4 regions of the Janthinobacterium sp. SUN026 genome follow, and region 4 is predicted to be linked to each of the others. Evidence: predicted binding sites of a transcription regulator. Region 4 holds the regulator's gene; each other region holds the start of a gene.

Region 1 (5,973 bases), on a different contig from region 4:
AATGGCGCGCTGACGACACGGAAATTCTTCGCCCCCTTGTTGGTCAGAATATACAGCTGGCCGTCGCGGTGCTCGATGCCGTAGCGGTGGCCTTTTTCACGTTTCAGCACGGATTGGAACGTGCCTTGCGGCTTGCTCGTTGGCAGCAGCAGCACTTCGCTCGTGTCCGTGCTGCCCGAGGTGAGCACGAAGAATTGCTTGTCGCGCGTGCGGTCCACATGGATGGCGAACTGCTCCACCGGCTCGTGGTAGACCTGTTGCGGCGCACCGCCCAGGGCCAGGCGGAACAAGCGGTCCGAGCGCTTGGTGGTGGCGTCTTCCTGCGCCAGCATCAGGGTGGCGTTATCCGCCGCCCAGGCCAGCGATGTCACGCGCGGCATGCTGTCGCCTAGCAACTTGCCCGTTTTCAAATCCTTGACATGCAGCTCGTACTGGCGGAAACCCGTCGTGTCGGTGGTGTAGGCAAGCAACTGTTCATTCGGGCTGATGCTAAATGCGCGCACGGCAAAGAATTTGTGGCCTTCGGCCAATTGATTCTGATCCAGCAAGATTTCCTCGGCCGCCTGCGCATCATAGGCGCCGCTGGCGCCGACGGGGCGGCGGCAGTGAATCGGGTATTGCTTGCCCGCTTCCACACGCGTGTAATAGTAGAAATTGCCCTGGCGCGCAGGCACGGACAAGTCCACTTCCTGCATGCGTCCCTTGACTTCCGCATATACCTTGTCGGCCAGCGGCTGGATCGGCGCCGTGACGGCGGCCGTGTAGGCGTTTTCCGCATTCAGGTAGTCGATCACGGCAGGATCGGCTTTCTTTTGCAGCCAGCGGTAGTCGTCCGTGACGACCGTGCCGTGGCGCGTTTCCTGCCAGGCCGTCTTGGCGGCGACGGGGGCGACGGCCGTGGCGATGGTGGTGGTGGCGTCGGCGGCCAGCGCGGATGGCGCCAGCGTGGACAGTAGCAGGGCCGGCAGGATGGATGACCAGACGGACCGGCGGCGCAAGGCATGATGTGCTGTAGACAAGGCAACTCCTTTGAATAGTTGTGTCAGGATTGTAATCTTGCTATTGAGAAAAGCAACCGCTGATCGTCGCCATCGGGTCCCGTGCGTTTCAACTTGCATCCGCGGTCATTTCCGGTAATACTGTATGCATGCACAGTATCTTGCCGCAATGAAGGCAAGCCGATCCGCCGCGAGGTGTTTTTTGATTTCATCTGCCCCCACACTTGCCGAAGCACCCGCCGCGCGCCGCTGGATCGCCCACCTGGACATGGACGCCTTCTTCGCTTCCGTGGAACTGTTGAAATATCCGGAATTGCGCGGCGAAGCCGTCGTCATCGGCGGCGGGCGCCTGCAGCAGCCCGTGCTGCAGATAGACGGCACGCGGCAGTTTGCGCGCATGCGCGATTACGTGGGGCGCGGCGTCGTCACCACGTCGACCTATGCGGCGCGCGCGTTTGGCGTGTTTTCCGCCATGGGCATCATGAAGGCGGCGAAACTGGCGCCCGACAGCATCCTGCTGCCGGCCGATTTCGAGGCCTACCGCGAGTATTCGGCCCGCTTCAAACAAGCCGTGGCCCAGTTGTGCCCCATCATCCAGAACGTGGGCATCGATGAAATCTATGTCGACCTGACGGAACACGGCGCGCAGGCGCCGGCCATGGCGGCGCGCCTGAAGGCGGCCGTGTTCGAGGCGACGGGCCTGTCGTGCTCGATTGGCCTGGCGCCCAACAAATTGCTGGCGAAAATCTGTTCCGACTTGGAAAAACCCGACGGACTCACCATTTTGTCGCCCGAGGATATCGCCACGCGCGTGTGGCCCTTGCCGGCGAAAAAGATCAACGGTATCGGCCCGAAGGCGACGGCCAAGCTGGAAGCCCTGGGCATCATCACCATCGGCGAACTGGCGCAAGCCGACATGGCCATGCTGCGCACGCAGTTTGGCGACCTGTACACGGGCTGGCTGCGCCAGGCGGCGCTGGGCATCGACGAGCGGCCCGTGCAGACGAGCCGGGAAACCAAGTCCGTCAGCCGCGAAACGACGTTTGAGCGCGACTTGCAGGTGGTGCGCGACCGCGCCACGCTGTCGGAAAAGCTGGAAAGCCTGTGCACGCGCGTGGCGGGCGACCTGGACAAGCAGTCGCTGGCGGGGCGCACGGTGGGCATCAAGCTGCGTTTCGAGGATTTCAGCACCGTCACGCGCGACATCACCTTGCCCAGCGCCACGGCGGACGCCGCCGCCATCCTGCGGGCCAGCCGCGATTGCTTGCGGCGCGTGCCATTTGAAAAGAAAATCCGCCTGCTGGGCGTGCGTATCTCGACCTTGTCCGATCCGGCCATCGTGATGCGGCAGGCGCCGGCCCAGGCGGAGCTGTTTCCAGCCCTGTAGCGGCATTCCCCACGCATCAACAACACCGCGTCAGTCCGCGCTTTTGACGGCATTCCCGTGTCGAAAGTGTAGAATGGCGTTCCCCTGGCACTACTGAAACAAACGGAAGACAAAAACTATGTGGTTCAAGAATCTTCAGATTTACCGCCTGCCCGCACCATGGGCCTATACGCCAGAACAACTGGAAGAGGCCTTGTCCTCGAACAAATTTACGCCGGCGACCAGCATGGATCTGATGCGCCAGGGCTGGGATACGCCACGCCCGAACGGCGGCCTGGTCCACGTGGTCAACAAGCAGATGCTGATCTTGCTGGGTACGGAAAAGAAACTGTTGCCAGCGACCGTCATCAACCAGGTGGCCAAGGCCCGCGCCGCCGAGATGGAAGAAGCGCAAGGCTTTGCACCAGGCAAGAAAGCCATGAAGGAATTGAAGGAACGCGTGGCCGACGAGCTGTTGCCGCGCGCCTTCAGCATCCGCAGCAACGTCTGGACGTGGATCGATCCCGTCAATGGCTGGCTGGTGGTCGATGCCGCCAGCCCGGCGAAAGCCGATGAAGTCATCAAGCTGCTGCTCAAAGCCGTGGACAAGTTGCCGCTGGAAAGCCTGCGCGTGCAGCGCTCGCCCGTGGCGGTGATGACGGAATGGCTGCAGGCGGACGATGCGCCTGCCGGCTTCACGGTCGACATGGATACGGAATTGCGCGCCACGGGCGAGAGCAAGGCCACCGTGCGCTACGTGCGCCACACCCTGGAAGCGGACGACGTGCGCCGCCACATCGCGGCCGGCAAGCAGTGCACGCGCCTGGCCATGACGTGGAACGACAAGATTTCGTTCGTGCTGACGGAATCGCTGGCCATCAAGAGCGTCAAGCCGCTGGACGTGATCAAGGAAACGGAATCGAGCACGAAGAACGACGAAGAGCGTTTCGACGGCGACGTGATGCTGATGACGGGCGAGTTGAGCAAGCTGATGGCCGACGTGGTCGAAGCCCTGGGCGGCGAAGCGACTGCATAAGCGCAGTCATACCGGTACGAAAAAGGAGCTGCGGCTCCTTTTTTTTCGCCTGTGGATTGCGAAAAGATAAAAAAAGCGCCTTGCACGGTGAAGTGCAAGGCGCTTTCGGACAAGCTAATTCACGACGTCAAATTAGAACTTGTAGTTGCCGGTGATGTAGAACGTGCGCAGCATCGGATCGGCGTAACGCGGATCGAAGCCAACCTGGTGGCCGGACGACGCACGCAGCGACAGCGGTGGATTGCGGTCAAACAGGTTCTTGATACCGGCACGGATCGACGTTTTGTTGTTGATCGCGTAGCGGCCTTGCCAATCGAAGGTGATGTGCGACGGCACGTCCAGGCGGATCTTTTCGATGCCTTTGGTGTCGACGTTGTATACCTCGGTCAGGGCATCGGTGTAGCCATTGCGATAGTTCATCACCATCGTGTTGCTCAGCTTGCCGGTGTCCAGCGTGGCGGTCAGCTTGATCAGATCGCGGAACGTCACGGCCTGGTTGATGCCGTAGATGTTCAGGCTGCTGGTCCAGTCGTTACGCGTACCTGGCACGGTGTAGTCTGCCTTGAGCATGTGGGTGCCGTTCAGGTTGACCGTCAGGTTGCCGAAGTCCAGCTTCTTGCGTGCCGTCATGTCCCAGTCGATACCGCGGTTATGCATTTGGCCGATGTTCATGGCCAGCGACTTGAATGCATAGAATGCCTTCGGGCTTTCCGCCGGCGTGAACATGACGAAGTAATCCTTGTATTTTTCCGGATTCGAGAAGGCCAGCGATTCGGCCACCGACGATACGGCGTCAAAGATTTTCACATCCCACAGGTCGGCGCCGAACGAGAAGCTCGAGTTAGGCTCGACGCGGAAACCGGCCGTGAATTGCTTCGACGTTTCCGATTTCAGCTCAGGATTGCCACCGGACAGGCGGTTGTATTGCTTTTTGCTGTCCTGGCAACCTGGCGTACCCGGGAATGGGCAGTCATACGAGGTGGAGGTGAAACCGGAGCTGACCAGTGGCTGGCCCAGGTCCAGCATGCTTGGCGCCTTGAAGCCCGTGCCGTAGGAGCCGCGGATCAACAACGACTGCACTGGCTGCCAGCGTGCCGACACCTTGTAGGTCGATGCGCTTTCGCTCTTGCCGGTGGTGGTGTGGGTCAAGCCATTGTCGACTGCCGACACATTGTCCAGACGCGCGCCGATGGTCACTTCCACGGTCTTGGTGACTGGGGCCAGCAATTCGGCGAAAACGCCATACGTCTTGCGGCTCAGGTCATAGGCCTTCTTGCTTTCAAAGCCATAGATGGTGTCCTTGGTGGCACCGGCATCTGGCGTTTGCTCGTAGCTGTATTCGCGGTAGTCGCCGCCGATACCGATGTTGGCCATACCGCCTGGCAAGCTAAACACTTCACGCGAACCATGGGCATCCACGCCGCGCAGGGTGGTCGATGCGGTACGCACGGAACCGCTGAATTGCGAGTCGTTGATCAGTTGCTGGATCGCGGCCGATTGTTGGCCTGGCAACGCCAAGGGATTGAAATCCTTGTTGTTGAGCAAGGACAGGAGGTTCCCGCGTTTCGCATAGCCGCCCACGTAGCGCTCGTTGATCGCGTTTTTCGACCAGGTCAGGCCGCTGCTGTAGTTCCAGCCGGCGAACTCGCCTTCGACACCGACCACCAGATGCTTGGTGTCGGTAATCGACTGGCTGGCACGCGGGCCCCAGTCGACGAGACGGTAGTTGGCGATGACCGATGACAGGCCGTCTTGCTGGGCATCCGTCAGGCCAGGCTGGATGTATTGGCCGTAACCAGGCAATTGCGTGATCTTGCCAGTTTTTTCATCGCGGTTGAACAGCGTGATCGGTACCGGATTGGCGGCGATACGCGCCGTCAGGTCATAGTGCGACAGCGCCACTTCGGCAAAGGCCGTCATGTCGTCCGAGACCTTGTAGCTGGCGCGGGTAAACAGGCTGTCGCGTTTCGATTGCGGCACGATTTCCACCATCGAGGCGCCGTCGAAGCCGCACGCATTGCTATTCGTGTGCGAGACATAGTTTTGCGGTGCGCAATCGCCGTTGGCCTGCTTGTAGGGATTGTAGGTGTAGCCCTCGGTCGGATTGTTGTCCTTGAAGGACAGCGCGACGTTGGCCGGAGCTGCCGACGAGCTGGTGTTGTTGTAGACGTAGTTTTTGCCGTTGCGGCTGAACGGAATGTAGCCGCTGCGGGCGAACGAGCGGTCGGTGGCGCGCACTTTCTCTTGCTCATCGTGACGATAGCTGACCATCACGTTGTAGCGGTCTTCGTCCAGATTACCGAAACCGTAGGTGATGTTGGTATTCCAGCTATTGCCGCCGCCGCTGTGTTCTGGCGCGGTGTAGGTGGCTTCGACGTTGCCGCCTTGCAGGTTCTTCTTCAGGATGAAGTTAATCACGCCGGCAATGGCGTCCGAGCCGTACAGGGCCGAAGCGCCGTCGGTCAGGATTTCGACACGTTCAACCGCGCTCATCGGAATGGCGTTCAGGTTGACCGTGTTGTCGGCGCCTTGCGGAGCAATGCGGCGGCCGTTCAGCAGGACCAGGGTATAGC
Region 2 (5,973 bases), 140 kb from region 4:
CATGCGCCTGCTGGACGATATCATTACCGACATGCACATCCCCTTGAGCGACGAGGAACGGCGCGCGTATGCGCGCTGCGTGGCGCGGCTCGACGAAATCGGCTGGCAACTCGACGATCCTTTGATCTTGCCCAATATCGTCGACGTGTTCGATATCGAGGAAGTGCCGCGCATGGCGTATGCTGCCCAATTGCGGGCGGACATCGAGCATTTTCACTATTACTCGGTGCTGTCGGACGATCCGCAGCTCGATCGCGTGAATGACGTTTTTTGCCGCTACCTGCTGGCCCATCGTTCGCAGCATATTGCCGGCGGCAACTTCTGGCGCCCCACCGTGGGCCGCCACGGCAGCCGCATGCCAACCGCCGGCGATGCCCTCCCGCCAAGTGACGAAGTTCAGGCTCAGGCGGGCCTGCTGTCGCATGCGCCGCTCACGCTGGTGCCGGGAGAACTGCTGGGCGACGAGGCGAAGAACCGCATGGCCAAATTGCTGTTTGCCACCAGTTACCTGGAATATTGTTCGTTCGGCAATAAACTCAATCTGCAGTTCGTCGAATTGCAGCGGCGGCAGAACATCGACCCCTACCTGGCGCACATCCACGGCCTGCATGACGAGGACGGGCGTTTCATCGGCTTCTTTACGGCCGCGACGATGGACGAGTTCCAGGCTTGCGGCGCCGTCTCGTATTACCGAGATGACATGAAGGCGCTCGACGATGCGTATGACGCCTTCGTGCTCGCGCATGCGCGCGCCGACGACTGTTTCGTCAGCAGCTTGGCCATCGACGAAAAATACCGGGGCCAGGGTTTATTCAGGCAGATGTTCCACGAAATCCGCGACCTGTCCAGCCGCAAGGGCTGCGCGCGCATCACCTTGACGGTGTGGGAAAAGAGCGAAGCGCTGCAAGTGTATCTGCACAAGGGTTTTCGCAGCGTGGGCACGTTCGACTATGCCTACAGCCTGTTCTATGACCGGCTGCATTTCCTCGTGTATGAAGGAAACTGAGGAAGGTAACTGAGGAGGGAGAACGAGGGAGAACAGGGGCGGCCGGCAGCCGCCCCGTGTAGTGTCTTACAGGGCCAGGAAGGCCAGGCCCGCCACGGCCGTCGGCAGCAGGGCGCCCGCCAGCAGGCCGACGGCGCCGATCGATTCATCCTTGAAGCCGCGGCGCAGCAGGGCCACGCCGGCCGGGTTCGGCGCATTGGCGATGACGGTCAGGCCGCCGCCGGCCACGGCGCCGGCCATCAGCATGTATTTCGCTTCGTCCGTCATGCCGACGATCAGCGAACCGAGGTAGGTGAGGGCCGCATTGTCGGTAATCGCCGTCAAGCCCAGGGCGCCGAAGAACAGGGCCAGCGGTTTCAGGCTCGAAACGATGGGCTGCAGCCACCATTGCTGCATGCCGCCCAGCACCACCAGGCCGCCCAGGAAGAAGCCGACCAGCAAGCCTTCCTTGAGGATCAGCGGGCTTTGATAGCGCTCATACGCCTGCACGAAGCCGAGGAAGAACAGGAACAGGCCGATGAACAGCACGGGATGGTGCGCCAGGGTGACGACGCCGGCCAGCACGATCATGTGCACCAGGCTGACGGCCAGCGGCACTTTCGGCGCTTCCACTTCACCGGCCTTCGGCTTGATGTCGGAGGTGTTGCTATGCAGATATTTGCGCAGCAATATGCTCACGCCCGTGGCGTTGACCAGCACGGCGATGGCGGCCTTCCAGCCGAAATGGGTGGCCATGTAGGCGCTGTCCCAGTTCCACGTGGTGGCCACCATCAGCACGGGCGGCGCCGCGTACGAGGTGAGGGTGCCGCCGATGGAAACGTTGACGAAGAGCACACCCAGCGCGCCGTATTTCAGCCATTCAGGGATGCCCGGGCGGAAGATTTGCGGCGCCAGCATCAGCGCGGCCAGGGTCATCGCGGCCGGTTCCGTGATCAGGGAGCCCGTCAGGGGCACGAGCGCCAGGCCCAGCCAGACGAGGGCCAGTTCCGTGCGCAGCGGCATCACGCGCGCCACGCCTTTCAACAGGCGCTGCACGGCGTCGAGCACGGGGCGCGAGGCGGCCACGACCATGACGACAAAGACGAACAGCGGCTCCGTGTAATGGCGCGACTCGGCATACTCGATGGCCGCATCGCCGCCCGAGACAAAGGCCATGATGATGATCAAAATGAAGGCCCAGAAGCCGAACACGACTTCCACTTCGCCCAGCAAATGCAGCAAGCCCGCATGGCGGGGATGGCGCCGCGATAATGTTTCAAACGACTTGGCGGCGAAGGTGTGGATGAGCGCGAGGCCGAAGACGATGGCGCTGATGAGTTGGATGGTGGTCAAATGCGTTTCCTTATGGACGGAGGAAGCCGCCCGGTGCATTGCCGAGCGGTAAGGAGAGTGCTTATGGTACAGCAATCGATGTGAAAAACGGTGTTTTTCGGACGTCGCGGGACGGCCCCCGGATGGGGATGCGCAGATATGCCTTGCCAAAAGGGGGACTGGATAGTACTGTATATGCATACAGTATTCATCTTCATATTCAATTATGCAACATTCCCAATTGATGGCCTCGCCGGAAGCCTTGCACCCGTCCCTGTGGCGCGCATCGCAGCTTGGGCAGGGCGCCACGCGCTGCCTGGACACGGGCTTTGTCGCCCTGTCCGCGCAGCTGCCCGGCGGCGGCTGGCCCTGCGGCAGCCTCATCGATCTGCTGGTGCAGCAGCCGGGCAGCGGCGAAGTGCGGCTGCTGGCGCCCGCGCTGGCGCAGCTGCCGGGCTTGCCCATCGTGCTGCTGCAGCCGCCCCACCCGCCGCAGGCGCTGGCCCTGGCCGCGCAGGGGCTGGCGCCGTCGCAACTGCTGTGGCTGAAGAGCGCCGGCAGCAAGGATGCCCTGTGGGCGGCGGAAAACATCTTGCGTAGCGGCACGTGCGGCGCCTTGCTGTTCTGGCAGCCGCACGTGCGCGCCGACAGCCTGCGCCGCCTGCACCTGGCCGCGCAGTCCGGCAACACCCTGTTCTGCATGCTGCGCCCCTTGCATGGCGCGCAGGATGCGTCGCCGGCGCCGCTGCGCCTGTCCGTGCGCCCGGCCGCCGGCGGCATCGAGATCGGCTTCATCAAGCGCCGGGGACCGCAGCGCGACGCGCCCCTGTTCCTGCCCCTGCAACCTCCTTCATTACTGCTACGCCATGCGACTCTGGATCGGCCTGTACCTGCCCCGGCTCCCGCTCGAAGTGTTTTGCCCGCGCTGGTCGTCTGACCTTCTCGGCGTAGTGCTGGAGCAGGAGCAAGTGATGGCCGTGTCGCCGCTGGCGCGGGCGGCGGGTATCCGGCCGGGCATGCGCCGCGCGGGCGCGCTGATGCTGGCGCCGCAGGCGCGCCTGCACGAGCGCTCTTTGGCACTGGAGGCGCAGGCGCTGCAAGCGGTGGCGCTGGCGCTGCTGCAATATTCGCCGCTGGTGGCGCAGGGCGAGGAAGCGACCCTGCTCGTCGACGCGGGCGCCAGCCTGCGCCTGTTCGGCGGCGTGCGGGCCCTGTGCCGGCAGATTGCGGCCAGCTTGCGCGCGCTGGGCTACACGGCCCAGCTGTCGTGCGCCCCCACGGCGCGCGGCGCCTGGCTGCTGGCGCGCGCCGGGACGCGCCGGGGCCGCGTGCTGGGCATGGAGAGCCTGGTGCGCCGTCTCGACGGCTTGCCATGCGCCTTGCTGCCGCCCGCGCGCCCCTGGCTGGAATGGCTGGACGGCATCGGCTGCCGCACCCTGGGGCAGTTGCGCCATTTGCCGCGGCCCGGCTTGCAGCGCCGCTGCGGCGGGGCCTTGCTCGACATGCTCGACGATGCGCATGGCCACGGCACGGAACTGTACCTGTGGCTCGAAGCGCCGCCCACGTTTTGCGCCAGCCTGGAATTGTTCGACCGCGTGGAGCACGCGGAAGCGCTGCTGTTCGGCGCGCGCCGCCTGCTGCAGCAAATGACGGGCTGGCTGTGTGCGCGGCAATTCGCCGTCGAACGCATCCAATTGCTGCTGGCGCACGAGCGGGGCAGGGTGGCGCGCCCGCCCACCGTCATCGACCTGGCCTTGGGCGAGGCCGTCTGGCGCGACGAGCATTTATTGCGCTTGCTCAAGGAGCGCCTGGCGCAGCTGGTGCTGGAGGCGCCCGTGATCGGCCTCACCCTGGAAGCGCTGCAGGTGCAGCCGATGGCGCCGCCCAGCGACACCCTGTTTCCCGAGCCGGGCGGCACGCCGCAGGAGCGCCAGCGCTTGCTGGAATTGCTGGTGGCGCGTCTTGGCGCCGAGAATGTCTTGCAGGCGGCGCCGCGCGCCGATTACCGCCCCGAGGCGGCCAACCAGTGGCTGCCGCTGCCGGCCAGGCCAGGCGCACAAAACGCGCAGCCGGACTTGCCGCCCGGCTTGTCCGGCATGCCCCGTCCCGGCTGGCTGCTGGCCCAGCCCATCGCCCTCCTGATGCGCGAACACCGGCCGTTTTATGGCTCGCCGTTGAAAATGGTGTCCGTCGCCGAACGCATTGAAGCGGGCTGGTGGGGGCAGTCGCAGGCGCGCGATTATTTCATTGCCGAAGGACTCGATCACGCCCATTACTGGGTTTACCGAGAACGCATCGCCGGCAGCGGAGAAGATGCCGCGCCGCGCTGGTTTTTGCATGGCTTGTTTGGCTGAATGCGTTGTCCTGCTGAAACTGTCATGCTTGGCTATACTTGCCTGCTTGTGCCACGTCATACACCTCAAAAGGATTTCCATGACCCAACTCTCCGACTTCCCCATCACCCAAAAATGGCCTGCCCGGCATCCCGAGCGTTTGCAGCTGTACTCGCTGCCGACGCCGAACGGCATCAAGGTCTCCATCCTGCTGGAAGAGCTGGGCCTGGCGTACGAGCCGCACCTGGTCAGCTTCGAGCAAAACGACCAGCTGTCGCCCGCCTTCCTGTCCCTCAATCCGAACAACAAGATTCCCGCCATCCTCGACCCGGATGGTCCCGATGGCAAGCCGCTGGCCCTGTTCGAGTCGGGCGCCATCCTGCTGTACCTGGCCGAGAAAACGGGCAAGTTCATCCCGCAGGACGCGGGCTTGCGCTATGAAACGATCCAATGGCTGATGTTCCAGATGGGCGGTATCGGCCCCATGTTTGGCCAGGTGGGCTTCTTCCACAAATTCGCCGGCAAGGATTACGAGGACAAGCGGCCGCTGGAACGCTATATCGGCGAAGCGAAGCGCCTGCTGGGCGTGCTCGAGCAGCGCCTGCAGGGCCGCGACTGGATCATGGGGAGCCAGTACACGATTGCCGACATCGCCATCTTCCCGTGGGTGCGCTGCCTGGTGGGTTTCTATGGCGCGGGCGACCTCGTCGGCTTTGCCAACTTCCCGAACGTGCAGCGCGCGCTGGACGCCTTCCTGGCCAGGCCAGCCGTTGCCAGGGGCGTGGATATTCCCAAGCGTGATTGAAGCTTGCCAGCCGCCAGCGGCGGCGGCCGGGCGGCGCTACAATGCGCCTTCGGCCGCCCTGCGCGGCAGCTTTGATCTGAGACAATGAAATCCACCCGGCAAGATTTTCCCGGCGCGCACGGCCATGTGCTGGCGGCGCGGCTCGATGCGCCTGACGGCGCCATCCGCGCCTATGCGCTGTTCGCCCACTGTTTTACTTGCGGCAAGGACGTGCTGGCCGCGCGACGCATCGCGCAAGGCCTCACGGAACACGGCATCGCCGTGCTGCGCTTCGACTTCACGGGGCTGGGCGCCAGCGAAGGCGAGTTCGCCGCCACCAATTTCTCGTCGAACGTGGACGACCTGGTCGCCGCCGCTGATTTCCTGCGGGCAAAACATGCCGCGCCGCAATTGCTGATCGGCCATAGCCTGGGCGGCGCGGCCGTGCTGGCCGCCGCGTCGCAAGTGCCGGAAGCCACCGCCATCGCCACCCTGGCCGCCCCCAGCACGCCCGCGTACGTGACGCGCATGTTCAGCGC
Region 3 (5,973 bases), 1.0 Mb from region 4:
TTGCGCTTGATGTCGGATTGTTCCCGGTCGGCGGCGGGGAATGGCTGCGCGTGCGGAATGATCGGTTCGGCGCGTTTCTGGTTCTGCGCCTGTGCCGCCTGCCACAGCACGCGTGCCTCGTCCGGACTTTTTGGATAGGCGATCAGGTAGCGCTCCGCGTTGCGGATGTCGAACAGCGAGGCATTGCGCTGGCGCAAACTATCGAGCTGGCGCTGGGCCGTCAGATGGCCTTGTTCCCAGGAAGCGGGCAAGCCGTCGATGCGCGCCTGGTAGCTTTGCGCGCGCTGGCGGAAGATGGCGCGCACTTCGTTTTCTTTTGGGTCCGTTTCCAGCACGTGTTCGCGCGCGCTCAGTTGCGGCAGCACCTTGCCGTAGGCGATCTGCGGCACGGGATTGTCCGCATGCTTGACCGACAGCCACATGGCGGGAATCAGAAAGGCGACGAGGATGATGATGTACTGCGCCACCTGCGTCCAGGTGATGGCGCGCATGCCGCCTAGAAAGGAGCAGACGAGGATGCTGGCCAGGCCCAGGAAGATGCCGACGGAAAAATCCACGCCCGTGAAGCGCGAGGCGATCAGTCCGACGGCATAGATCTGCGCCACCACATACGTAAACGACACGATGATGGTGGCGGCCACGGCCACCACGCGCACGCTGGCGCCCCGTTTGTCGGTGCCGCTGCCGTAGCGGGCAGCGAGGAAATCGGGAATCGTGTACTGGCTGAACTTGCGCAGGTAGGGCGCGATCAATAGCGCCACCAGGCAATAGCCGCCCGTCCAGCCCATGATGAAGGCCAGGCCGTCGAAGCCGTTCAGGTACAGGCCGCCGGCCAGGCTGATGAAGCTGGCCGCCGAAATCCAGTCGGCGGCCGTGGCCATGCCGTTGAACATGGCCGGCACCCGGCGCCCCGCCACATAGTATTCGGTGACGTTCGAGGTGCGGCTGATGACGCCGATGGTGGCGTACAGGGTGATGGTGACGAGCATGAACAGGTAGCCGATCCACGCGCGCGGCATGCCTTCCTGTTCCAGTACCGACAGGGCCAGCAGGAAGGCGGCGAAACCGGCGGTAAACAGCAGGTAGTAGCGGCACAGGCGCGCAAAGAAGCTGCGCTGGCCGCTCATGCTTGCTCCTCGGCATGAAAAGCCCGGTCGAGGCGCCGCATGCGCCAGGCATACAAGGCGATGATGGCCAGGTACACGAGCGAGGCGCCCTGGGCCGCCATATAGAAGGGCAGCGGCCAGCCGAACAGATTCAAATGCAACAGTTCGCGCGCATAGAACACGGTCAGGAAGCCCGTCAGCAGCCAGACCAGCAGCAGGATGGCCGTCAGGCTCCGCGTCTTGCGCCAGTGCACATCGAGGCGCGCCTGCAGCTCGGGGCTGGGCGTGCGCGCCGGCCGCGCGGGAGGAGCGGGTGGGCTCGGCTTATCCATACGTGATGTCATCCTCTTCTGGCGCATCCGGCAACAGCAGGGCGATGCTCAGGCGCAGCAGGGTGCCCGGCAGCTTCGGCGACTGCGCGCGCGGATTGTTAAAAATATCGACTTCGGCGCCATGCTGCTGAGCAATTTCGCGCACGATGGCCAGGCCCAGTCCGCTACCGTCGACATTGCTGCCGAGAATGCGGTAAAAGCGTTCGAAGACGTGGGCCCGCTCCGCTTGCGGTATGCCGGGGCCCGTATCTTCCACTTCCAGGATGGCCAGTTCCAGGGTGCTGCGCACGCGCACCGTGACGCTGCCGCCAGCCGGCGTGTAGCGCAAGGCATTGTCGATCAGGTTGCTCAGCAGCTCGCGCAGCATCATGGCATTGCCGGAAATCAAGATCGAATACGCGGGCTGCTCGAAGCCCAGGTCGATATGCTGGGCAAACGAGGCTTGCACCCAGTCTTGCACCACGCCACGCGCCAGTTCGCTCAGCTCGATCGGCTCGAACGCCGTGCCTGCCTGCGGCTGGTTTTCCGCGCGCGCCAGGGCCAGCAACTGGTTGACCAGGCGCGTGGCCGCTTCCGAACTTTTCGCCAGTTGCAGCAGCGAGCGGTGGATTTCGTCGTGGTCGGTCTGGCGCAGGGCCAGCTCGGATTGCATGCGCATGCCGGCCAGCGGCGTTTTCATCTGGTGCGCGGCATCGGCGATGAAACGTTTCTGCATGTCGATCGACAGCGACAGCCGCGCCAGCATCTCGTTGAGCGAACCGACCAGCGGCGTGATTTCTTCGGGCACCTGGCCCGATTCGATGGGCGATAGATCGTCGGGCGGGCGGGCGCGTATGCGTTCCTGCAATTGCGCCAGCGGCGACAGGCCGCGCGCCAGGGCAAACCAGACCAGGGCCAGGATCACGGGCAGGATGATGAACTGCGGCAAAATCACGCCCTTGATGATTTCATTGGCCAGCTGGGCGCGCTTTTCCAGGGTTTCCGCCACTTGCACCAGCGCGCGGCTGGGTTCATCATCGTTGCCGGAAGGAATGTCGAGATAGCTGAACGCCACGCGCACGGGCGTGCCGTGGATGGTGTCGTTGCGAAACAGCACCATGCCGCTGCGGTATTTGTCGGGGTCTTGCGGCGGCGGCAGATCGCGGTCGCCGTTCAGGTATTCGCCGCGCGGGCCCACCACCAGGTAATACAGGGTGTCGACATCGTCGCCGCGCAGGAAGTCGCGGCCCTTGCCGTTTTTGTCCGGCACGTGGCGCAGCATCGCGCCATCGGCTTGCTTGACCTGTTGCGTCAGCACCGTCACGCTGTCTTCCAGCGCATGGTCGAACGGTTGATTGGCGATGCTCTTGGCCACCAGATAGGTGATGGCGATGCTCATCGGCCACAGCAGCAGCAAGGGCGCCAGCATCCAGTCGAGGATTTCGCCGAACAGCGAATGCTCGATGGTGTCATCCTGCTCCGTGGTGGGCGGCTCGAACCAGTCGTCGTCGTCCGCCTCGTCCGCTGGCGCCTCGCGCACCTTCACTTGCTGGCGGGTCCGCTGGCCGGGCTTGCCGATTCGCCCGCTTCGGCGTTCAGGCGCGCCGCTTCCGAGTATTTTTCCAGGCAGTATCCGAGGCCGCGCACGGTGGCGATGCGCACGCCGCCCACTTCGATCTTCTTGCGCAAGCGGTGGACATACACTTCGATGGCGTTGTTCGACACTTCTTCGCCCCATTCGCACAGGTGGTCGACCAGTTGCTCTTTTGAAACGAGGCGGCCCGTGCGGCCCAGCAGGATTTCCAGCAAGCCCAGTTCGCGCGCCGACAGGTCCAGCATCTGGTCGTTGATGTAGGCGCTGCGCCCCACCTGGTCGTAGCTGAGGGGGCCGTGCTTGATGATGGTGGCGCCGCCGCCGGCGCCGCGGCGCGTCAGGGCGCGCACTCTTGCCTCCAGTTCCGACAAGGCGAACGGCTTGGCCATATAATCATCGGCGCCGAGGTCGAGGCCATTCACGCGTTGCTCGATGGAATCGGCGGCCGTCAGGATCAGCACGGGAAGCAGCGAGGCGCGCGCGCGCAGGCGGCGCAGCACTTCCAGCCCGGACATCTTGGGCAAGCCCAGGTCGAGGATCAGCAAGTCGAATTCCTGGGTGGACAGGGCCGTATCGGCCTCTTGCCCGGTCTTGACGTAATCGATCGCATAACCGGACTGGCGCAGCGAGCGGGTCAGGCCATCGGCCAGCACGCTGTCATCTTCGGCAAGTAAAATACGCATGGTGCACTTCCTATGCTTGCGACGGTAGAAGCTTGTATTGTGTTTCATTTTCCGCAAGGTGGCGAATTTTTGTGAAAAACAGGGTTGTATTGATCTGTTTCAAAACAAATCCACGTTCCGCTTGCATTGATCACTGTTTTTTTATACAGTACTGTCTGTGTAAAGAATTTAACCCACTGGCGCTATCGCAGGCCGACCGATTCACGTGAATCGTCGACTGTAGAACGGCTGAAAGAACATATGGACGATAAAAAAGCTGTAGTACCCGCATCGGAAAAAGCCAAGGCGCTCGCCGCCGCACTGGCGCAGATCGAGAAGCAGTTTGGCAAAGGTTCGGTCATGCGCATGGATGCCAGCGCACCGATCGAAGAAGTGCAAGTCGTGTCGACCGGTTCGCTCGGCCTCGATATCGCGCTGGGCGTGGGCGGCTTGCCGCGCGGCCGCGTGGTGGAGATCTACGGTCCGGAATCGTCGGGTAAAACCACCCTGACCCTGCAAACCATTGCTGAAATGCAAAAACTGGGCGGCACCTGCGCCTTTATCGATGCCGAGCACGCGCTCGACGTCGGTTACGCGCAAAAGCTGGGCGTGAACCTGCATGAACTGCTGATCTCGCAACCGGATACGGGCGAGCAGGCGCTGGAAATCTGCGACGCCCTCGTGCGTTCGGGCAGCGTCGACCTCGTCGTCATCGACTCCGTGGCCGCACTGACGCCACGCGCCGAGATCGAAGGCGACATGGGCGATTCCCTGCCAGGCTTGCAAGCCCGTTTGATGTCGCAAGCCCTGCGCAAGCTGACCGGCTCCATCAACCGCACGAATACCCTGGTCATCTTCATCAACCAGATCCGCATGAAGATCGGCGTGATGTTCGGCAGCCCGGAAACGACCACTGGCGGCAATGCACTGAAATTCTACGCCTCCGTGCGCCTGGATATCCGCCGTACCGGCTCGATCAAGTCCGGCGATGAAGTGATCGGCAACGAAACCAAGGTCAAGGTCGTCAAGAACAAGATCGCGCCGCCGTTCAAGGAAGCGCACTTCGACATCCTGTACGGCGCCGGCACCTCGCGCGAAGGCGAAATCCTGGACCTGGGCTCGGATGCCAAGATCGTGGAAAAATCCGGTTCGTGGTACAGCTACAACGGCGAACGCATCGGCCAGGGCAAGGACAACGCCCGCGCCTTCCTGCAAGAGCGTCCGGCGCTGGCCCGCGAGATCGAAAACAAGGTCCGCGCTTCGCTGGGCGTGCGCGAACTGCCGCCGCTGGCTGCTGAAAAGCCGGAAAAAGCGGATAAAGCTGCCGACAAGGCTGCCAAGGCTGCGGAAGCCAAGGCCGCCGAGTAAGCGACAGTGGCGGGGCCAGCCTGGCCCGCCGGCGGCAGCTTGCCGCATAAAAAAGTTCTACAATGATTGCCGCCCTGCGCCTGTGCGCCTGGCGGCAATTGTGTTTTCAGTCCGGTGTGGTAAAGATGGGATACAGGTATGGCAGGGGTACAACTAAGCCTGAAGGGCAGGGCGCTACGCTTTCTGTCGATGCGCGAACACAGCCGCATGGAATTGCGGCGCAAGCTGCAGCGCCATGCGCAGGAAGGCGATGATGTGGAAGCCTTGCTCGACAGCCTGGAGCAAGCCAACTGGCTGTCGCAGGAGCGTTTTTCCGAGTCGTTGATCCACCGCCGTTCGGCCCGCTTTGGCAATAGCCGCATCATGGCGGAATTGCAAAGCCATGGCATTGGGGGCGAGGCGCTGCAGGAACTCAAGGCGGGCCTGGCCGAAGGGGAAGTGGCGCGCGCCTGCGAAGTGTGGCGCCGCAAATTTGGTGCAGTGGCGCAAGATGCCGAGCAGCGCAACAAGCAGATGCGCTTTCTGATGCAGCGCGGCTTTTCGCAGCGCGCCGTGCAAGCGGCCTTGAAGGGGCGGGAGCCCGAGGACGACTAGGCGGCTGGCGCGCTTCTGCGTGCTTTCGTGCCGTGCCGGCCGGCCCGCTCTGGCCGCGCTGTGTTCCATCTACAACAGTCCGCACGATGCCTTGCTTGCGTGCGCGGGCCAGTCGGCCTTGCTGTTTGTCCATGTTTTCTTTGCAGGATTCTGCTTCTGTCATCGCCCTGTCAAGCCAGCGGCGTATTGTTGCGCTGCACGTCGTGAGCGCTGCCTGCGCCGTGCGATCTCGGCGCGGTGGCGGCAACTGGATACGGCTCGCGGCCCCAGGTGCACATATCTATCATCACTGAATGTGATAACAGCGTAAATTTCCATGTGCTTTCTTTATACTTTGA
Region 4 (5,973 bases):
CGCCGATGTTGACGGAAAACGCCGTCTTGCCCATCGATGGACGTCCCGCCACGATCACCAGGTCGCCCGGCTGCAGACCCGAGGTCATGCGGTCGAGGTCGATGAAACCGGTGGGCACGCCCGTGATTTCACTCTGGTTGTCGCGGCTGTACAGTTCGTCGATGCGCTCGACTACTTGCGTCAGCAGGGGCTGGATGGCGGTCCAGCCCTGGGCGCCGCGCGCGCCCTCTTCGGCGATGGCGAAAATCTTCGATTCGGCCTCGTCAAGCATCTGCTTGACTTCCTTGCCCTGCGGGCTGAAGGCCGTGCCGGAGATATCGTCGGCGACGGTAATGAGTTTACGCAGCACGCCGCGGTCGCGCACGATCTCGGCGTAGCGCCGGATGTTCGCGGCCGATGGCGTGTTTTGCGCCATGGCGTTCAGGTAAGCGAGTCCGCCCACATCATCGGCCTTGCCGAGCTGGGTCAGGGTTTCAAAAACAGTAATGACATCGGCTGGCTTGGAAGCGTTAACCATCTTGACGATTTGCTCGAAGATGATGCGATGGTCATAGCGATAGAAATCCTCCGCATGCATGAAGTCGGCGATGCGGTCATATGCGGCATTGTCGCGCAGCAGACCACCGATAACGGATTGTTCTGCTTCGATCGAATGCGGCGGAATACGGAGGGAATCCAGTTGCGGATCAGAGGGGGCGTTCATGGCGCGAATTATACCCGCTTCGGCGTGCTGGCAAAAATAAAGGGCTGAAATTGAGCGAAAAAAAGGCCACAAAAAAGCCGGGCGAACCCGGCTTTTCATAGTGCGGCAACGCTTGCGGGCCAGGCCCGCAGACGATTACGCGTTCGCGTCTGGAACGACAGCGATAACAACTTCCACAACCACGTCGGTATGCAGAGCAACCGAAACGTTGTGCTCGCCAACGATCTTCAGCGGGCCGGTAGGCATGCGGATTTGTGCTTTTTCAACAGCAAAACCTTGCTTGGTCAGCGCTTCAGCGATGTCGAAGTTGGTGACGGAACCGAACAGGCGGCCATCAACACCAGCTTTTTGAGCAACTTGAACGGTCAGGCCGCTCAGTTTTTCGCCCTGGGCTTGCGATGCGGCCAGTTTAGCGGCAGCAGCTTTTTCCAGTTCGGCGCGCTTGACTTCGAATTCAGCCACAGCGGTTGCCGTAGCACGACGTGCCAGGCGTTGCGGGATCAGGAAGTTACGTGCGTAACCGTCTTTGACTTTGACGACTTCGCCGAGGTTACCGACGTTAACAACTTTTTCTAACAGAATGATTTGCATAGTTCTTCTCCAGGAATATCTGACCGATTAAGCGTGGTGCAGATCGGTGTATGGCAGCAGCGCGAGGAAGCGAGCGCGCTTGATTGCGGTGTCAACTTGGCGCTGGTAGTGCGCTTTGGTACCGGTCAGGCGTGCTGGCATGATCTTGCCGTTTTCTTGGACGAAGTCTTTCAGCGTGTCGACGTCTTTGTAGTCGACTTGCTCAACGTGAGCTGCGGTGAAGCGGCAGAACTTCTTGCGTTTGAACAACGGGTTTTGCTGTTTGCGTTTTTCTTTAAGCTTGAGCTTATTTTTGTCGAACTTTTTACCGAATGCCATGTCAGGCTCCTGTATCTAAAATGCGCTAGTCAGAATTGACTGCACTAAAATCAATGATGTGAAACACCAAACTCTTGCTGTTGCGGCTCTTCCTGGCCAGGAAACCCGTGAACTGATACACCCCGCCCAAGCTTGCCTGACTGAACCGGCCTGAGATTTCGCCAGCGGCTAGCGCGGCAACATCAAACTCGGTCAAACGGGCAATCCCGGCTTCCATCTGCTGCGAACTGTGTTGCAATACTGCATTCACAATCGGCAGCCCTGCCGGGGTATAGCGCAATATTTCGCGCTCGGCAATGATGGCGGTTACTTGTAGCTGGTTCAGCGCACGATCCTGGTCAAGAATTAAGCTGCTGCTGCGGCTGGAGCGGCTGCTGGTGCTTCGGTGCGGTGGCTTTTGGCCGCGTCTTCGCGTTGTACCGATTTCATCATCGGCGAAGGAGCTGTTTCAGCTTTCTTCATTTTAACGGTCAGGTGACGCAACACGGCATCATTGAATTTGAATGCTGTTTCCAACTCGACCAGGGTCTCGTTGTCGCATTCGATGTTCAGGCAGATGTAGTGTGCTTTAGGCAGCTTTTGGATCGAGTAAGCCATTTGACGGCGGCCCCAATCTTCCACGCGGTGAACCGAACCGCCGCGGGTGGTTACGCTGGCTTTGTAGCGTTCGATCATCGCGGGCACTTGCTCGCTTTGGTCCGGATGGACGATAAAGACTATTTCATAATGACGCATGCAAACTCCTTCAGGTCGGATTGATAATCGCCCACCCCGGCGTCAAGACGGGTGTGGGAAGGTCAGCCGAAGATTATAACCGCCTTTTGCAAACGTTTCAATCATTCCTTCCACATGGGCCCGAAAAGCCCGCGCGCCGCCGTGCTTTCCGCCCGTGGACAAGTATTTCTTGCGAAATTCGCCTAAAACACGGAAATCCCCTTGCATAGTGGGCGATACTGTACAAAAATACAGACTGTTCATATAGACAGCATTTTAGTATGCACCCACCGCTCATGATCAAGCTGACAGCACGACAAGAACAAATCCTGAACCTGATCAAGGACGCGATTGAAAACACGGGCTTTCCTCCCACCCGTGCCGAAATCGCCAATGAACTGGGTTTTAAATCGGCCAATGCGGCCGAAGAGCATTTACAGGCCCTAGCTCGCAAGGGCGCGATCGAGATTTCGCCCGGCACCTCGCGCGGCATCCGCCTGATCGGCGCCGCCGCCGAAGCGCTGCCGTCGAAGGTGCCGGCAGCGCTGCTGATGTCGCTGCCCCTGATCGGCCGGGTAGCGGCCGGTTCGCCCATCCTGGCGCAGGAAAACCTGGAAGCGAGCTACAACGTGGACCCGGCCCTGTTTTCGGCCAAGCCCGACTTCCTGCTGAAGGTGCGCGGCTGGTCCATGCGCGACGCCGGCATCATGGATGGCGATTTGCTGGCCGTCAAGAAAGTCGACAGCGCCAAGAACGGCCAGATCGTCGTGGCCCGCATCGGCGACGAAGTCACAGTCAAGCGCTACAAGAAGACGGGTTCCGTCATCGAATTGCTGCCGGAAAACCCGGACTTCAAGGTGATTACCGTGTCGCCGGAAGATGAGTTTGCCCTGGAAGGGCTGGCTGTCGGCCTGATGCGCAGCTGGCATTAAATCGCTGCAGCTAAAGAAAGGGCCGCAACAGCATGGCTGTTGCGGCCCTTTTTACATGCTGCGCGGCTGTTTAGGCGTCCAGCGCATTTTTGAAGTCGTCCAGCAAATCGGCCTCATCCTCGATGCCGACGGAGACGCGGATCAGCGACTCGGCGATGCCCATGCTGGCGCGACGCTCGGCGCCCATCTCATAGAAAATCGTGTGGGCGACGGGAATGACGAGGGTGCGCGTGTCGCCGAGATTGCTCGCTGGAATGGCAAGATTGAGACGGTTGAGGAAATCGAAGCAGTCGATGCCGTCCTTTAATTCAAAGCTGAACAGCGAGCCATAGCTGCGGAACAAGTCCGTCGCCAGCGCGTGCTGCGGGTGCGACGCCAGGCCCGGGTAATGCACGGCCGCCACTCTCGGGTCGGCGGCCAGCATGGTGGCCAGCGCCAGGGCGTTCGAACAGGTGCGGTCCATGCGCAAGGCCATGGTTTCCGCGCCGACGGCGATATGGTGCGCCGCTTCCGGCCCCAGGGAGGCGCCAAAGTCGCGCAAGGCCTTGGCGCGGATTTGCGCGATGCCCCACTGCGCGGGCGCCGCCTTCCTGTAATTCTCGAAGATGTTCGGATACTGCGTCCAGTCGAACACGCCCGTATCCGTCAAGCTGCCGCCCAGCGCATTGCCGTGGCCGCCGATAGATTTCGTCAAGGCATTGACCACCAGGCCCGCACCCACGGCTTTCGGGCGGAACAGATATGGCGTCGTCATGGTGTTGTCGACGATGTACAGGATGCCCTTCTCGCGGCACAAGTCGCCGATTTTCTTCAGGTCGGCGATCTGCGTGCGCGGATTGGCAATAGTTTCCACGAAAACAATCCGCGTGGCCGGCGTGATGGCGGCAGCCACATTGGCCACGTCGGTGGCGTCGACGAACGACACGGCGATGCCCTGCCCCGTCACCGTTTGCCACAGGCTGTTGGTGTTGCCAAACAAAAAGGCCGACGACACGACATGGTCGCCCGCGCGCAGCAAGGATTGCACCACGGCACCGATGGCGCCCATGCCGGTGGCGAAGCACAGGGTCGCCACGCCGTCTTCCATCTTGTTGACCTTGTCTTCCAGCGCGGAAACGGTCGGATTGCCCTGACGGCCATAGCGGAAACCCGGTTCCTTGCCCTGGAACACGGAAGCGAGCTGGCGCGCATCGGTGTAACCAAAGGCAACGGAAGTGTGCACGGGCTTGTGCAGGGAGCCATGTTCGATGCCCTTGCGGCGGTCGTTATGCAGGATGGTGGTGGTAAAGCCGTAGTTTTTTTTATCGTTCATGATCGCGGAGAAAAAAATGCCCGGCATCGGCCGGGCAGCTTACTTATGCTTCTGTTGTCGCCAGGTTCAGGTTCAGCTGGGAACGCGGCGTATCTTCGGGCGCTGCCGCCTTCGGATGGTGACGCGCATATTCCAGGCGGTCCAGGTATTCCTGCGACACGTCGCCCGTCACGTACACGCCATCGAAGCACGAAGCCTCGAAGTTGGTCAGGGCCGGGTTGACGTCGGCGATAGCCTGTTTCAGCGCGCCGATATCCTGGTACACGAGGTAGTCGGCCGTGATTTCACGGCACACTTCTTCCGTCGTGCGGCCGTAGGCGATCAGTTCGTCGCGCGTCGGCATGTCGATGCCGTACACGTTCGGGTAAATCACCGGTGGCGCGGCCGAAGCGAAGATGACCTTCGTCGCGCCCGCTTCGCGCGCCATCTGCACGATTTCACGGCTGGTTGTGCCGCGCACGATGGAATCGTCGACCAGCAGCACCACTTTATCCTTGAATTCGGACGGAATCGCGTTGAGCTTCTGGCGCACGGACTTCTTGCGCGCCGCCTGGCCCGGCATGATGAAGGTGCGGCCGATGTAGCGGTTCTTGATGAAGCCTTCGCGGTACTCGATGTTCAGCGCCATGGCCAGCTGGATGGCGGCCGGACGCGAGGAATCGGGAATCGGCATGACCACGTCGATATGCACGCCAGGCAATTCGGCGCGGATCTTTTCGGCCAGGTACTCGCCCATTTTCAGGCGTGTGGCGTACACGGAGGCGCCGTCGATGACGGAATCGGGGCGGGCCAGGTAGACGAACTCGAATACGCACGGGTTCAGGCTGGCATTGTCGGCGCATTGGGCGCTGTGCAATTGCTTGTCAGCATCGATGAAGACGGCTTCGCCGGGACCGATATCGCGCACGAAACGGAAGCCCATGCCTTCCAGGGCGACGGATTCGGAAGCGATCAGGTATTCGGGACCCTGTTCCGTTTCATTGATGCCCAGGCACAGCGGACGGATGCCATGCGGGTCGCGGAAGGCCAGCAAGCCCACGCCGGCGATTTGCGCCACGGCAGCGTAGCCGCCCTTGACGCGGCGGTTCAGCACGGTGACAGCCTTGAAGATGGCTTCCGGGTCCAGGTTCAGGCCCGTCGTCGCTTCCTGGATTTCATGCGCCAGCACGTTGAGCAGCACTTCCGAATCGGAATCGGTATTGATGTGGCGGCGGTCGTTCTTGAACATTTCCAGCTTCAACTGTTCCCAGTTGGTCAGGTTGCCATTGTGCGCCAGGGTGATGCCGAACGGCGCATTCACATAAAACGGCTGTGCTTCCTCTTCGCTCGACGAACCGGCCGTCGGGTAGCGGCAATGGCCGATGCCCGTCGTGCCTTGCAGCGAACGCATGTTGCGAGTACGG

Evidence for each region. Region 4 encodes LexA, which represses DNA repair genes until DNA is damaged. Its sites were predicted from a motif close to ACTGTATNNNNATACAGT; they were not measured.
Region 1: the regulator LexA is predicted to act here: its motif matches at 1,139-1,156, upstream of dinB (DNA polymerase IV).
Region 2: the regulator LexA is predicted to act here: its motif matches at 2,506-2,523, upstream of imuA (translesion DNA synthesis-associated protein ImuA).
Region 3: the regulator LexA is predicted to act here: its motif matches at 3,827-3,844, upstream of recA (recombinase RecA).

The regions. Positions count from the first base shown of each region.
Region 1 covers NZ_JAPQNU010000007.1:101,964-107,936, reverse strand. Annotated here, with positions in the region: gene OX459_RS25060 (S9 family peptidase) at 1-1,019, opposite strand, end outside; gene dinB (DNA polymerase IV) at 1,201-2,385, shown strand; gene OX459_RS25050 (recombination-associated protein RdgC) at 2,504-3,400, shown strand; gene OX459_RS25045 (TonB-dependent receptor) at 3,533-5,973, opposite strand, start outside.
Region 2 covers NZ_JAPQNU010000001.1:964,828-970,800, forward strand. Annotated here, with positions in the region: gene OX459_RS04445 (GNAT family N-acetyltransferase) at 1-1,006, shown strand, start outside; gene OX459_RS04450 (putative Na+/H+ antiporter) at 1,073-2,338, opposite strand; gene imuA (translesion DNA synthesis-associated protein ImuA) at 2,544-3,254, shown strand; gene OX459_RS04460 (DNA polymerase Y family protein) at 3,184-4,671, shown strand; gene OX459_RS04465 (glutathione S-transferase N-terminal domain-containing protein) at 4,751-5,455, shown strand; gene OX459_RS04470 (alpha/beta hydrolase) at 5,540-5,973, shown strand, end outside.
Region 3 covers NZ_JAPQNU010000001.1:107,596-113,568, forward strand. Annotated here, with positions in the region: gene OX459_RS00550 (sodium:solute symporter family protein) at 1-1,127, opposite strand, end outside; gene OX459_RS00555 (DUF4212 domain-containing protein) at 1,124-1,438, opposite strand; gene OX459_RS00560 (sensor histidine kinase) at 1,431-2,963, opposite strand; gene OX459_RS00565 (response regulator transcription factor) at 2,960-3,694, opposite strand; gene recA (recombinase RecA) at 3,935-5,041, shown strand; gene recX (recombination regulator RecX) at 5,180-5,635, shown strand.
Region 4 covers NZ_JAPQNU010000001.1:1,107,665-1,113,637, reverse strand. Annotated here, with positions in the region: gene OX459_RS05100 (replicative DNA helicase) at 1-703, opposite strand, end outside; gene rplI (50S ribosomal protein L9) at 839-1,294, opposite strand; gene rpsR (30S ribosomal protein S18) at 1,322-1,612, opposite strand; gene priB (primosomal replication protein N) at 1,638-1,937, opposite strand; gene rpsF (30S ribosomal protein S6) at 1,958-2,347, opposite strand; gene lexA (transcriptional repressor LexA) at 2,623-3,258, shown strand; gene OX459_RS05070 (cystathionine gamma-synthase family protein) at 3,329-4,570, opposite strand; gene purF (amidophosphoribosyltransferase) at 4,614-5,973, opposite strand, start outside.